Regions from separate parts of the Anaerobacillus alkaliphilus genome, predicted to be linked through region 1. Evidence: riboswitches for the same ligand, from Rfam matches in the RefSeq annotation. Region 1 holds a riboswitch; each other region holds the start of a gene.
What was found. A riboswitch is a leader RNA that binds a small molecule or an ion and turns the genes downstream of it on or off. The one in region 1 is predicted to bind lysine.

Region 1 (4,295 bases):
GGAGCAATTGTACCTATCACCAGTTTTGGCCATTCTCTTGTGCATGGGGCAATGGCAGAAGCTCAAAGATCAGGATTTTTAGGGATTGGTATGGGGATATTTGAAGTGACATCAGCGGGTATATCATCAGCTATTCTCTTTGGATTTTTAGTAGCAGTATTCTTTAAACCGAAAGGATGAAACCATGGAACCTAAAAAAAGAGTCATATTAATTACCGATGGTGACGAGTCTGCCAAACAAGCCGTTGAAGTTGTTGCAAAGGAAATTGGCGGTCGTTGCATTTCAAGTTCATGGGGAAATCCTAGTCGATTATCAGGTGAAGAACTTGTTAAGTTAATAAAAAAAACGCCTCATGATCCCATTTTAGTTATGTTCGATGATTGTGGTTTTACAGAGGAAGGTCCAGGAGAAGAAGCGATGCGCTATGTGGCAACGCATAATGATTTAAATATTATTGGTGCAATTGCTGTAGCCTCGAGAACTCATCACAGTGAATGGACAAGGGTGGACGTAAGTATTGATCGTAATGGCCATTTGACTGAATATGGGGTTGATAAATATGGTCTGCCAGATATTGAGTTAGGAAGAATTAATGGTGACACAGTCTACATTCTAGACCAGTTATCGATTCCTTTTATTGTAGGTATTGGGGATATTGGGAAGATGGCAGGGAAAGATGAAGTGGAGAAAGGAGCGCCAATAACTAAAAAAGCTGTTGAATTAATTTTAGAAAGGAGCGAGTAACAGTGTCTAATGAAATCGTTGAAGAAAATAAAGTAGAAAAAACAAAGCAAGCTGTATCTGTTAAACTGGTCGAAAATGAAAAATACTTAAAAGAAAGATTAGGCATCGGGACTACGTTTGATATTGGTGTAAGAAAAATGACAGTTTTAGAAAGGGATATACAAATTTACTTTCTAAATGGATTAGTTGATAGCCAGTTTGTCATTATGATGCTAAAAGATCTCATGTTTTTAAATGCCGAAGAAAAACAGAAGACTCGACTCAAAGATAAAATAGAAAACAGTTTATCTCATGTGCAAGTTCAGAAGGTAAAGACATTAGATGAAGCATCTGACCAATTGTTAGCAGGACTAATTATTATCTTAATGGAAGATGAGTCAGAGGCAATCCTTGTAGATGTGAGGAGTTATCCAGGGAGAGGTCCAGATGAACCTGATACTGAGCGGGTTGTTCGTGGGGCAAGAGACGGCTTTACAGAAAATTTAATTGTAAATACAGCATTAACAAGACGAAGAATTAAAGATGAACGCTTACGGCATGAAATTCTTCAGGTCGGGACTCGTTCCAAAACAGATATTTGTGTTGCGTACATAAAGGATGTCGCTGATCATACCTATGTTGATCAAGTAAAAAAAGAATTAGAGGCCATTGATATAGATGGGATATCTATGGCAGATAAAGTTGTTGAGGAATTCATTGTAAAACAAGGCCTAAATCCCTTTCCATTAGTTCGTTATACAGAAAGACCCGATGTAACTGCTAGCCATCTCCTTGAGGGGCATGTAGTTGTCTATGTTGATACTTCTCCTAGTGTAATTATCTTACCAACAACATTTTTCCACCACGTTCAGCACGCGGAGGAATTCCGTCAAGCGCCAATAGTAGGTACGTTTTTACGATGGGTCCGTTATTTTGGGATGATTTTTGCCCTACTAATCTTACCTTTATGGTTATTAATGGTTATGGAGCCTGCTCTATTACCACAAGCTTTAGAGTTTATTGGACCCGATGAAACAACGAATGTACCCGTATTTGCGCAAATTGTAATTGCTGAAGTGGGGATAGAACTTCTGAGGATGGCGGCCATTCATACCCCATCACCTCTTGCGACAGCGCTTGGTTTAGTTGCCGCTCTGCTAATAGGTGAGATAGCCATAAATGTTGGTCTATTTATCCCTGAAGTAATTCTCTATGTTGCCTTAGGAGCCATTGGAACGTTTGCTACACCGAGTTATGAGTTAGGGATTGCGCTTAAGTTGTCCCGAATAGCTTTACTATTAGCTGTATTTCTCTTTAAAGTACCAGGCTTTATGATTGGTTGTACAGTTCTATTACTATTCATGGTTTCAATAAAACCGATGAATACACCATATATGTGGCCATTTATTCCTTTCTACCCACGAGCTCTAGCAGATATTGTATTCAGGCTTGCTGTGCCATTAAAAAGGAAAAGACCACAAATTGTTAACCCTCAAAACCCTCATAAACAATCCGCGAACTAACATATTGCGATTGCGTGAGTTTTGTGTTAAAGTATAACGTAATTAATTTTATTATGATAATTTAATAATTCCTCATTGTTTAATGGGGTAGAGGCGCAAAACGAATGAGTAAACTGTGGAGCTTGGGAAGTGTTGAAGCAGTTAGAAAGGTCAATTTGCCGAAGTGAGAATGTGTTCCCCCATATTCTTGCTGGGTCGTTGTTGAATAAATAACGAACTGTCACTGTGTAGCAGTGGAGGACTACTTTTAATTTTGAGGTTACGTATATGCTTATATAAGGCGGAAAATGTAACTTACATTTCCGCCTTTTTGTATGTATAAGATATGCTAACTTGGAAATAAAGAAATCGAATTTTGAATTTAAGGTTCAATTATATTTTAAATTCAACATTCACATATGAGAGGAGTTTAGTGAATGTACAAACATGGCACGAGTAGAAGTAATGACTTAGGACATTTAGAAATAGGTGGAGTTGATACTGTTCAATTAAGAGAACAGTTTGGTACCCCATTATATGTCTATGATGTAGCTTTAATTAGGGAAAGAGCAAACAGCTTTTTACAGGCTTTTAAAAAACGTGGAATTAAAGCGCAAGTTGCATATGCAAGTAAAGCTTTTAGTTGTGTGGCAATGGTTCAGTTAGCTAAGGAACTAGATCTAAGTTTAGATGTCGTTTCTGGTGGCGAGTTACACACAGCTTTAGTAGCAGGATTTCCAGTAGAAAAAATTCATTTTCACGGCAATAATAAGAGTGTTTTTGAAATTGAAATGGCCGTTGAAGCAGGGATTGGTTGCTTTGTCGTTGATAATTTTTATGAGATTGAACTCTTACGAGAAGCCGCCAAAAAGTATCAAAAAACAGTTTCCGTATTACTGAGAATTACTCCAGGTGTTGAGGCACATACTCATGACTATATTTCAACAGGGCAAGAAGACTCTAAATTTGGTTTCGACTTAATTAGTGGGCAAGCTGAAGAAGCAATTGTCAGGGTTAGTGATGATGACGCGTTTGAAATGCTTGGTTTACATTGTCATATCGGATCTCAAATCTTTGAAACAACGGGTTTTACGATGGCAGTCGAAAAGATATTTTCTTACTTAGCTGAATGGAAAACTAAGTTGAACTACGTTCCAAAGGTAGTAAACTTAGGTGGGGGTTTTGGTATTCGTTATATAGAAGGTGATACACCACTTCCGGTTTCACAATATATCGATGCAACAATTGATGCAGTAGAAGAACAATCAGCTAAGTTAGGTATTGATATTCCCGAAATTTGGATTGAACCGGGCCGTTCCCTCGTTGGTGATGCTGGCACGACACTATATACAATTGGCTCAGAAAAAGAAATACCTGAAGTACGGCACTACTTATCAGTTGATGGTGGGATGACAGATAACCTTCGACCAGCGCTTTATCAAGCTAAGTACGAGGCGATGATTGCTAATCGTAGTAACGAAAGCAGCCAAGAAACATACTCAATTGCAGGAAAGTGTTGTGAAAGTGGGGATATGTTAATTTGGGATATCGCTTTACCGTTTGCGAAACATGGTGATTTGTTGGCAGTTTCTTGTACTGGTGCGTACGGATATTCAATGTCAAATAACTATAATCGGATACCGAGACCGGCAGTTGTTTTCGTAGAGAACGGTGATCCTACTCTAGTTGTAAAAAGAGAGACATATAAAGATATTGTCCAATTGGACCTACAGCTAAGTGGTAAAGGTTTGTCGAAATAGTATTTTTAGTTGAGGATAACATAAGTTAGTTGTGTTATCCTTTTATTATGTTCTCTTGTAGTTATATCAATATAATAAGAGGGGTAATAATTGGCTATTACTCTATTAATCTCCTAATGAAACTGTTCCCTTCATTTCGTTATGATAGATAAGAACAACGAGATGGAGGTACAGCATGAAAAAACTATTTACTTGTATTATGGCATTTCTAATGATTCCTATGGGTTCTGCATTAGCTAGTTCAACTACTACTGTTCAAGATTCAGTTATCCAAACTGGGATGAAATACCTTGGGGCACCTTATCAGTT
Region 2 (4,295 bases), on a different contig from region 1:
ATTTGAATGATGGGAGAAAAGGTGTAGTGTCGAAGCAGAATAAGTTTTTTAGTATGAGACCAATTATTCGGGTTTTTGAGCATGCAGGCCTAAGGGTAGAACCATATGAAATTGATTTACTTAAAGACCGTCACATAGCAATTATTGAATGTGAAGCACGCTTAGGAGTTGAACAATAGAGGATTACGAATGTAGAATGGTTATTAGAGTGTTTAGAAATCTAATACCGTTCTACATTTCTTATTTTAATTAGGGAAAGGATGCTTTTGATGGATCGACAGTATTTAAACTTATGTCAACATATCCTGGAAAATGGATCAGTGAAAACAGACCGTACAGGAACAGGAACAATTAGTGTTTTTGGTTATCAAATGCGAACAAGTTTAGCTGAAGGTTTTCCATTATTAACGACCAAAAAGCTTTCTTTGAAAGCAATTATTCACGAGCTACTGTGGTTTTTAAAGGGTGATACGAATATTAGCTACCTAAAAGAACACAATGTGAGAATATGGAATGAATGGGCAGATGAAAATGGTGATCTCGGCCCTGTTTATGGCAAGCAATGGCGCTCATGGACAGCACCAAATGGTCAAACGATTGATCAAATTTCTAGTGTTATTGAAGAGATCAAACGAAATCCTGACTCAAGAAGATTAATTGTGAATGCCTGGAACGTAGGTGAACTAAAAGACATGGCTTTAGCTCCTTGTCATTGTATGTTTCAATTTTACGTGAATGATGGGAAGTTATCTTGTCAGCTTTATCAAAGAAGTGCTGATGTGTTCCTTGGAGTTCCGTTTAACATAGCTTCTTATGCGTTACTTACGATGATGATTGCTCAGGTATGTGATCTAGAGCCAGGTGAGTTTGTTCACACTTTTGGTGATGTACATATCTATTCTAACCATGTGGAACAAGTAAAGCTACAGATGACTCGTGAACCTAAGCCATTACCAAAAATGAAGTTAAACTCTAATGTGACTTCTGTATTTGATTTCACTTACGAGGATTTTGAATTGGTCGATTACGATGCACATCCTCACATAAAAGGGCAGGTATCAGTATGATTTCACTGATTGTTGCCGCAGGGGAAAATAACGTGATAGGCTCAGACAACGTCATGCCTTGGCATTTACCAGCTGACCTAGCCTACTTTAAAAAGACAACAACTGGGCATGCGGTTGTGATGGGGAGAAAAACGTTTGAGTCAATAGGTAAGCCACTACCTAATCGAAAAAATATTATCCTGACTCGAGATCAACAGTTTGAGGTTGAAGGATGTGACGTCATTCATTCAGTTGAAGAAGTATTTGACTTTGAAAAAGGTCAGGAACTCTTTATCATTGGGGGAGCAGAGGTTTATCGTCAATTATTACCTCATGCAAACAAAGTCTACTTAACACGTATTCATAAAAGTTTTGAAGGTGATGCCTTTTTTCCAGAGCTTAATGATGGATGGCAATTAGTTTCAACTGAAAAGCATGAAGCTGATGAAAAAAATCCGTATCAGTATGAGTTTCAAATATATGAAAAAAGGTAGTCTCATAAAGATTATTATTTTGTCCCTCTTTGCATACACATGAAGTATGTGAAGGGGGATTTTACTTATGCTTAAGAGAAGAAGAAAATACCGACCAATGAAAGGTCCGCTTCCATTTCGTTATGTATTACTGATCTCATTTATTATTTTTATAATTATGACCGCCCAAGGTCTTGTCGTAGTTGAGAAAGGAATTCGTCCAACCTTGATTGAAATCGCCAAAACGGAAACACAGCGGATTGCAACTACTGCGATTAATGAGGCTGTGAGGAAAAAGACACTTGAGAATTCGGATTTAGAAAATGTAATTGATATTAATCCTGCTGGCAATGGAAGGGTATATACGGTTAATCCAATTGTTGTAAGCCGTGTGTTGCAGGAAACAACATTAAATGTACAGAGATATCTAAATGATGTGGCAAGGGGAAATGTCAAAAATTTAGCTATACCAGATGGAATTGAAATTGAACAAGAGAATGGATATCAGGAACAAGGGATCATTCATATGATTCCTCTTGGCCAGGCTACGAATAATGCTTTACTTGCTCACCTTGGACCAAAGGTACCGGTTAGGTTAACCGCGATCGGTGATGTAAAGTCATTTATACGTGATGAAATTGTGCCTGTAGGTATTAATAATGTATGGATTAACTTATCAATTGAGATAACAGTAGACGTTCGAGTCGTTATTCCTTTTGCGACAGAAACTGAAGTTGTCCAAACACTCATACCTGTAGGGTATATGTACATCCAAGGCGATGTTCCACAATTTTTCCATGCTGGTGGTAGTGACAGCAGTATGCCAATGCCTGCAATTATAAATCCACAAGACTTAAGCGATAGTCTAAACAACAACTAATATATGTTACTACTTTTGTCAGAACTAGCAATATTTTTTTGTTGATGTTTAATACGTACTGTTGATATAATTAACTAGTTAAAACTAAATATTTAATACCTCATCAACAGGTGAGGTAGAGGCGCAAAACTTATCAGTAGATTGCTTGAGGATGACAACTGTGAAGGCTTTTGAAAGGAAGTTTTGCCGAAGTGATAATGACTTTGTCAAAGGAATTATTGCTGGGGTGACATTGAAGAAGTGTCGCACTGTCACAATCTGTTTGCCCAATAGATTGTGGAGGACTACTAACCAAGTTGAGGGATATTGTTTACTTTTAAAGGTAGCAGTAGGTTCTCTATTGCTGCCTTTTTGTGTACATTAAAATCAGAATAATAGGAGGAAGCAAAATGGAAGGAACAATTTTTAGTTTAATTCCACCAATTTTAGCGTTAGTGATGGTAATGTTAACACGTCGTGTGTTGCTGTCACTTGGTGTTGGAATTGTAGTGGGAGCATTTATGATTAACTATGGAAATGGAAATGTCTTTATAGACAGTATCCAACAAATTTTTTCTATCGTTTATGGAATTTTTATTGATGAAGGTGCAATTAATTCATGGGAATTATACATTTTATTTTTCTTATTACTGCTAGGTATGATTGCATCTTTAATCGCGGTTACTGGTGGTAGTCGAGCGTTCGGTGAATGGGCAATGAGCCGAGTGAAAACGAGAGTAGGAGCACAAATTGTTACGGTATTACTAGGGATTATTATCTTTATAGATGACTATTTTAATAGCTTAACAGTTGGGAACGTCGGACGTCCGTTAACAGATCGTCACCGTGTCTCTAGAGCGAAATTAGCTTACCTAGTAGACTCGACTGCCGCGCCAATGTGCGTAATTGCGCCAGTATCAAGCTGGGGTGCGTATATCATTACCATTATCGGAGGAATTCTTGTTTCTCATAGCGTAACGCAATGGGAAGCACTGACTGCGTTTGTCTTAATTGCACCAATGAACTTTTACGCAATTTTTGCAGTATTGATGGTTATTGCTGTAATCTACTTTAAATTAGACATCGGCCAAATGCGTGTTCATGAACAACGTGCGATTGAAACAGGTGCCGTAGTCGATACAAGTAAAGGAACACCTCCAGGAGACCAAGGAGATGTACCAGCGACTTCTGGTAAAGTTGGCGATCTAATATGGCCAATCGTAACATTAATTGTTGCAACAGTGTTCTTTATGATTACAACTGGTATTGAAGGAGCTGAAGGTGATACATCAATTTTGGCGATCTTTGAAAATACAGATGTAGCTGCTGCACTTCTTTATGGTGGACTAGTAAGTTTAGCTATTACCTTAGCGTTAAGCTTCACACGAAAAGTCGAAGCAACGAAAATTGGCTTAGGATTATGGGCAGGAATTAAGTCAATGCTACCAGCTATTTATATTTTGATTTTTGCTTGGACAATTATCTCGATCATTAAAGATCTTGGCACAGGAACATATTTAGCTAGCCTAGTTCAAGAAACTAACTTAAACCTAGCGTATTTACCGGTAATCTTATTCATCATCGCAGGCTTTATGGCATTTTCTACAGGAACAAGCTGGGGAACATTTGGGATTATGTTACCGATCGCTGGAGATATTGCTGCTGCGACTGATGTATCGCTAATGCTTCCGGTATTAGCAGCAGTACTTGCAGGTTCAATCTTTGGTGACCATTGCTCGCCAATTTCAGATACAACAATTCTTTCGTCGACAGGGGCAGGAAGTCATCATATTGACCACGTCATGACACAGCTACCATATGCGTTAATCATCGCTGGTATCTCGATTGTTGGTTATTTAGCACTTGGCTTAACAGGAAGTGCAATTGTTGGTTTCCTAGCAGCAGCAGTGACATTTG
Region 3 (4,295 bases), on a different contig from region 1:
CCAACTGTATCGAAATGATTTAAAAAGTATGTTCCTAAAATAAGTGCACCAATTAATTCAATCGCTAACGCAACAACTAGTATCCCACGCATTAAGTTCACAAGACCCGAGAAATTATTTTGATTTTGGTCAACCATGATAAGCATTCTTTGAGAAAGAATGATTTTTCTACCAAAGATCATCCAAACAAATGTCCCTAAGGTCATAATTCCAATTCCGCCTAATTGAATAGCTATTGCCAAAAAAATAATACCTATGTAGCTGAACGTTTCGGAAACATTCACAACTGTTAGTCCAGTTACACTTACTGCACTAACGGAAGTAAACAAGGCTTCCGGATATGTCACGTTTACACCAGGTAAGCTTGAAATGGGTAAATATAGCAACAAACTAAATAAAAACATTGCTACAATATATGAGATAATAATAATGCGAAACGGGGTTAAAAACTTACCTTTAGATAAATTCATCATCTTTACCTCCGAATTTTGTTCGGGACTTAGTATACCACAGATTTAGAAATAGCATATAGTGAATTCACAATAAAAGAAGTATAATACTTTATAGAGTAAAAGTTAATTGTAGAAATCAATGATTTATAAGTTTGAACTTAGAGCCATACTAAAATTCTACATGACTTACACAAAAAAATTGGGGGACGGATGATGATCTTTGGTCAAAAAAAGACAACAACCATAGATGAAACAGAACTGCAAATTCCTTTGTTTGGCTACGATTTATTAAGAGAAGATGTTCTACCAGATCTTCTTGGAAAAGAGCATAATATTATTTTATATTGGTCGGGGAAATCACTTGCAAGAAAATATCCGGTTAACTCCATTGAAGAAATTATTGGTTTCTTCCAACGAGCAGGTTGGGGAGAGTTAACACTGTTAAAAGAAAAAAAATCAGAATTAACCTTTGAGTTAACGTCTAGCTTATTTGGGCAAAAAAAACAAATACATCGACCTCTAGAAGCTGGTTTTCTAGCTGAGCAAATTCAACGTATTGTCGGGTATATGACAGAAACAAACGAAGTACAAAAAAAAGGGCATCCAACGCTGATTTTTCACGTTAAATGGGATGTGTACGATGAAAGCGTGTAAAAAACGAGCAGCATCAAGATGCTGCTCGTTTTCTCAGTAATACTAAACAGTAACCTTAACTTTATCTAATTGAAATTCTTCATGAAGTGTCTCGACAGCCAACACCATATCTTTTTGGTCTACAACCGTAGAAACTTTAATTTCTGATGTACTAACCATTTTTATTAAAATCCCTTTTTCTGAAAGAGCTTTAAACATTTGACCAGCCACACCTGGATTAGAGATCATTCCTGAACCTACTATTGATACTTTGGCTAGTCCTGTTTCGTGCAAGATTTCTTGAAATTTTAATGTTTCACGATTTTGCTCAAGTACTTCTAACGTTTCAGTTAACTTCTCAGAAAGAACTGAAAAGGAAATATTTGTATTCTCACTTGCGATGACATTTTGGATAATAATATCCACATTCACATTGTTTGCAGCTAGTGTTGTAAATAAATTTGATAGTCCTTCAATTTGGTTTGGCATGCCACAAACTGATATTTTAGCCACATTACTTTCAAAAGCTAGACCACGTACAACTAAATTCTCTTCCACTGTTACTTCCTCCTCAATCATTGTGCCTTCTTCTTCAACCATACTAGAACGAACCGTTAATTTTACCTGATAATTTTTTGCAAACTCAACAGCACGAGGATGTAATACTCCTGCACCAAGGTTTGCTAATTCTAACATTTCATCATAGGAAATTGAGCTTAATTTCCGAGCATTTTTTACTACTCTTGGGTCTGTTGTAAATACGCCTGTTACATCAGTAAAGATATCACAACGATCAGCATGTAAGCCAGCTGCGAGAGCAACTGCTGTCGTATCTGATCCTCCTCTTCCTAAAGTAGTAATTTCATCATCTACAGTTACACCTTGGAAACCAGCAACAATAACGATTTTCCCTGCACCCAAATGTTGTTTAATTGTTTCTTCCTCAAACTTCGTAATACGAGCATTGCTATGGCAAGCTTCTGTGATAATCCCTGCCTGCCAGCCAGTTAATGAAACTGCCTCATAACCTCTCGCCTGTAATGCCATTGATAATAACGATATAGTCACTTGCTCACCAGTACTAAGTAGCATATCCATCTCTCTTTTACTAGGCTTATCCGTTATATCGTTAGCCAATTTTACTAACTCATCAGTTGACTTACCCATCGCAGAGACAACTACGACAACCTGATCACCGTTTTCAACCGTTTCTATCACTCTACCTGCAACATGTTTGATTCTTTCTACACTTCCAACTGAAGTTCCACCGAATTTTTGCACCACTAACCCCATACGTAACATCCTTTCAATTTCTATATTTTCCCCAATTCTATCTCAGTAGTTTTTCCATATAAAAAAGCATCAGTAAGAAGAAAACCCTCACTGATGCTTTAACTTTTTAATGTGTTAAAACAATAGAAACGAAAAATAATGTTCCCGTACACGTGAGATAGTTCTCCACACAATCATTGGGGTGACTGTGTGACAGCCCTACATTTCTTCAATGCAGGTCCAGCATAAAACTCGTGAGCGAGTGTTACACTTCGGCAAATTCCCCTTTTAATTATCATTACTGGACCTCATCATCCTACGATAATTTACTCTTGGTTTTTGCACCTCTACCACCACTTCAACATTTGAAGTATTGGATATTCAATTAAGAAGTAGTTTATCAGAAAAAAAAGTAATTGTAAATGTGGGAGAGAAAGAAAAACTCTCCATCTTACTCTTTTAGTTTTTCCATTAGAGCCAATGCTACTTTTTCTGGTATTCCTATGCTACGAAAATCTTCTAACTCGGCTTCTTTCATTTTCTTAACTGATCCAAAATGTTTTAACAATGTACGTTTCCGTTTCTCTCCTACTCCATCAATATCATCAAGAACAGATGTAAACAAAGTTTTGCTACGAATTTGACGATGAAATGTAATTGCAAAACGGTGAACTTCATCTTGGATCCGTTGCAACAAATAAAACTCCTGACTATCTCTTTTTAATGGGATTATTTCAGGTGGATCACCCATTAATAATTGTGACGTTCGGTGTTTATCATCTTTTGCCAAACCACATACGGGAATTGATAAACCTAACTCGTCTTCAATAACACTTTGAGCAGCTGAAATTTGTCCCTTACCTCCATCAATCACAATTAGGTCAGGTAATGGTTGGTTTTCTTTAAGTTGTCTTAAATAACGTCTTCTAACAACCTCTCTCATTGATTCATAGTCATCCGGGCCTGTTACTGTTTTCACTTTATATTTTCGATATCCTTTACGATTTGGTTTTCCATCAACAAACGAGACCATAGCGGAAACTGGATCTACACCTTGAATGTTCGAATTATCAAAGGCTTCAATTAGATGGGGTGAATGAATATTTAAAGCAATCCCTAAGTTTTCAATAGCCCTAACCGTTTTTGCTTCGTCACGTTCAATTAAAGCGAACTTTTCTTTTAAAGCCGCTTCTGCGTTTTTACCTGCCAGTTCAATTAAGTCCTTCTTGGGTCCTTTTTGAGGATGAACGGTTCGAACTTGGATAAAATCACTAGCTAGCTCTTTATCAATTGATTTTGGTAGGAATATTTCCTTGGGCTTAATGTGCTCTTTTTGACTATAGAATTGTCCTAGGAATGTTAAAAATTCATCATCAGGCTCTTGATAAACTGGAAACAGCGAAACATCACGTTCTATTAGCTTTCCCTGACGAACAAAAAAGACCTGTACACACATCCAGCCTTTATCGTAAGCAAAGCCAAAAACGTCCCGATCAACATCATCAGCAATTGTTATCCTCTGCTTTTCCATCACTGCCTCAATGTGTTGAATTTGGTCACGGTATTCCTTTGCTCGTTCGAACTCTAATGCTTCAGCAGCCTTTTCCATTTTAGCAAACAAATCTTTTTTAATTTCTTTATGACCACCGTTCAAGAAACGAGAGATCTCCTCAACCATTTCACGATTTGTAGCTTCGCTCACTTCTTGAATGCATGGTCCTAGGCATTGGTTAATATGATAATATAGGCATACTCTATCGGGTATGGTGCTACATTTTCTTAATGGATATAGACGATCAAGAAGTTTTTTCGTCTCACTAGCTGCCCCAGCATTAGGGTAAGGACCAAAATACTTTCCTTTATCCTTCTTTACATTTCTAGTTGTAATTAACCTAGGATGTTCTTCAGCAGTAATTTTCAAATATGGGTAACTTTTGT

Region 2: it holds a riboswitch for lysine, as region 1 does, so the genes downstream of both, DS745_RS09995 (Na+/H+ antiporter NhaC family protein) here and lysA (diaminopimelate decarboxylase) in region 1, are expected to answer to the same signal.
Region 3: it holds a riboswitch for lysine, as region 1 does, so the genes downstream of both, DS745_RS19210 (aspartate kinase) here and lysA (diaminopimelate decarboxylase) in region 1, are expected to answer to the same signal.

The regions. Positions count from the first base shown of each region.
Region 1 is NZ_QOUX01000001.1:34,503-38,797, forward strand. It holds gene spoVAE (stage V sporulation protein AE) at 1-180, shown strand, start outside; gene spoVAEA (stage V sporulation protein SpoVABEA) at 185-745, shown strand; gene DS745_RS00205 (spore germination protein) at 748-2,247, shown strand; lysine riboswitch at 2,328-2,499, shown strand; gene lysA (diaminopimelate decarboxylase) at 2,664-3,986, shown strand; gene DS745_RS00215 (LysM peptidoglycan-binding domain-containing protein) at 4,162-4,295, shown strand, end outside.
Region 2 is NZ_QOUX01000032.1:225,017-229,311, forward strand. It holds gene DS745_RS09975 (HD-GYP domain-containing protein) at 1-179, shown strand, start outside; gene DS745_RS09980 (thymidylate synthase) at 270-1,067, shown strand; gene DS745_RS09985 (dihydrofolate reductase) at 1,064-1,540, shown strand; gene yunB (sporulation protein YunB) at 1,608-2,399, shown strand; lysine riboswitch at 2,508-2,694, shown strand; gene DS745_RS09995 (Na+/H+ antiporter NhaC family protein) at 2,789-4,295, shown strand, end outside.
Region 3 is NZ_QOUX01000046.1:818,037-822,331, forward strand. It holds gene DS745_RS19200 (TrkH family potassium uptake protein) at 1-470, opposite strand, end outside; gene DS745_RS19205 (YslB family protein) at 666-1,106, shown strand; gene DS745_RS19210 (aspartate kinase) at 1,149-2,378, opposite strand; lysine riboswitch at 2,529-2,715, opposite strand; gene uvrC (excinuclease ABC subunit UvrC) at 2,809-4,295, opposite strand, start outside.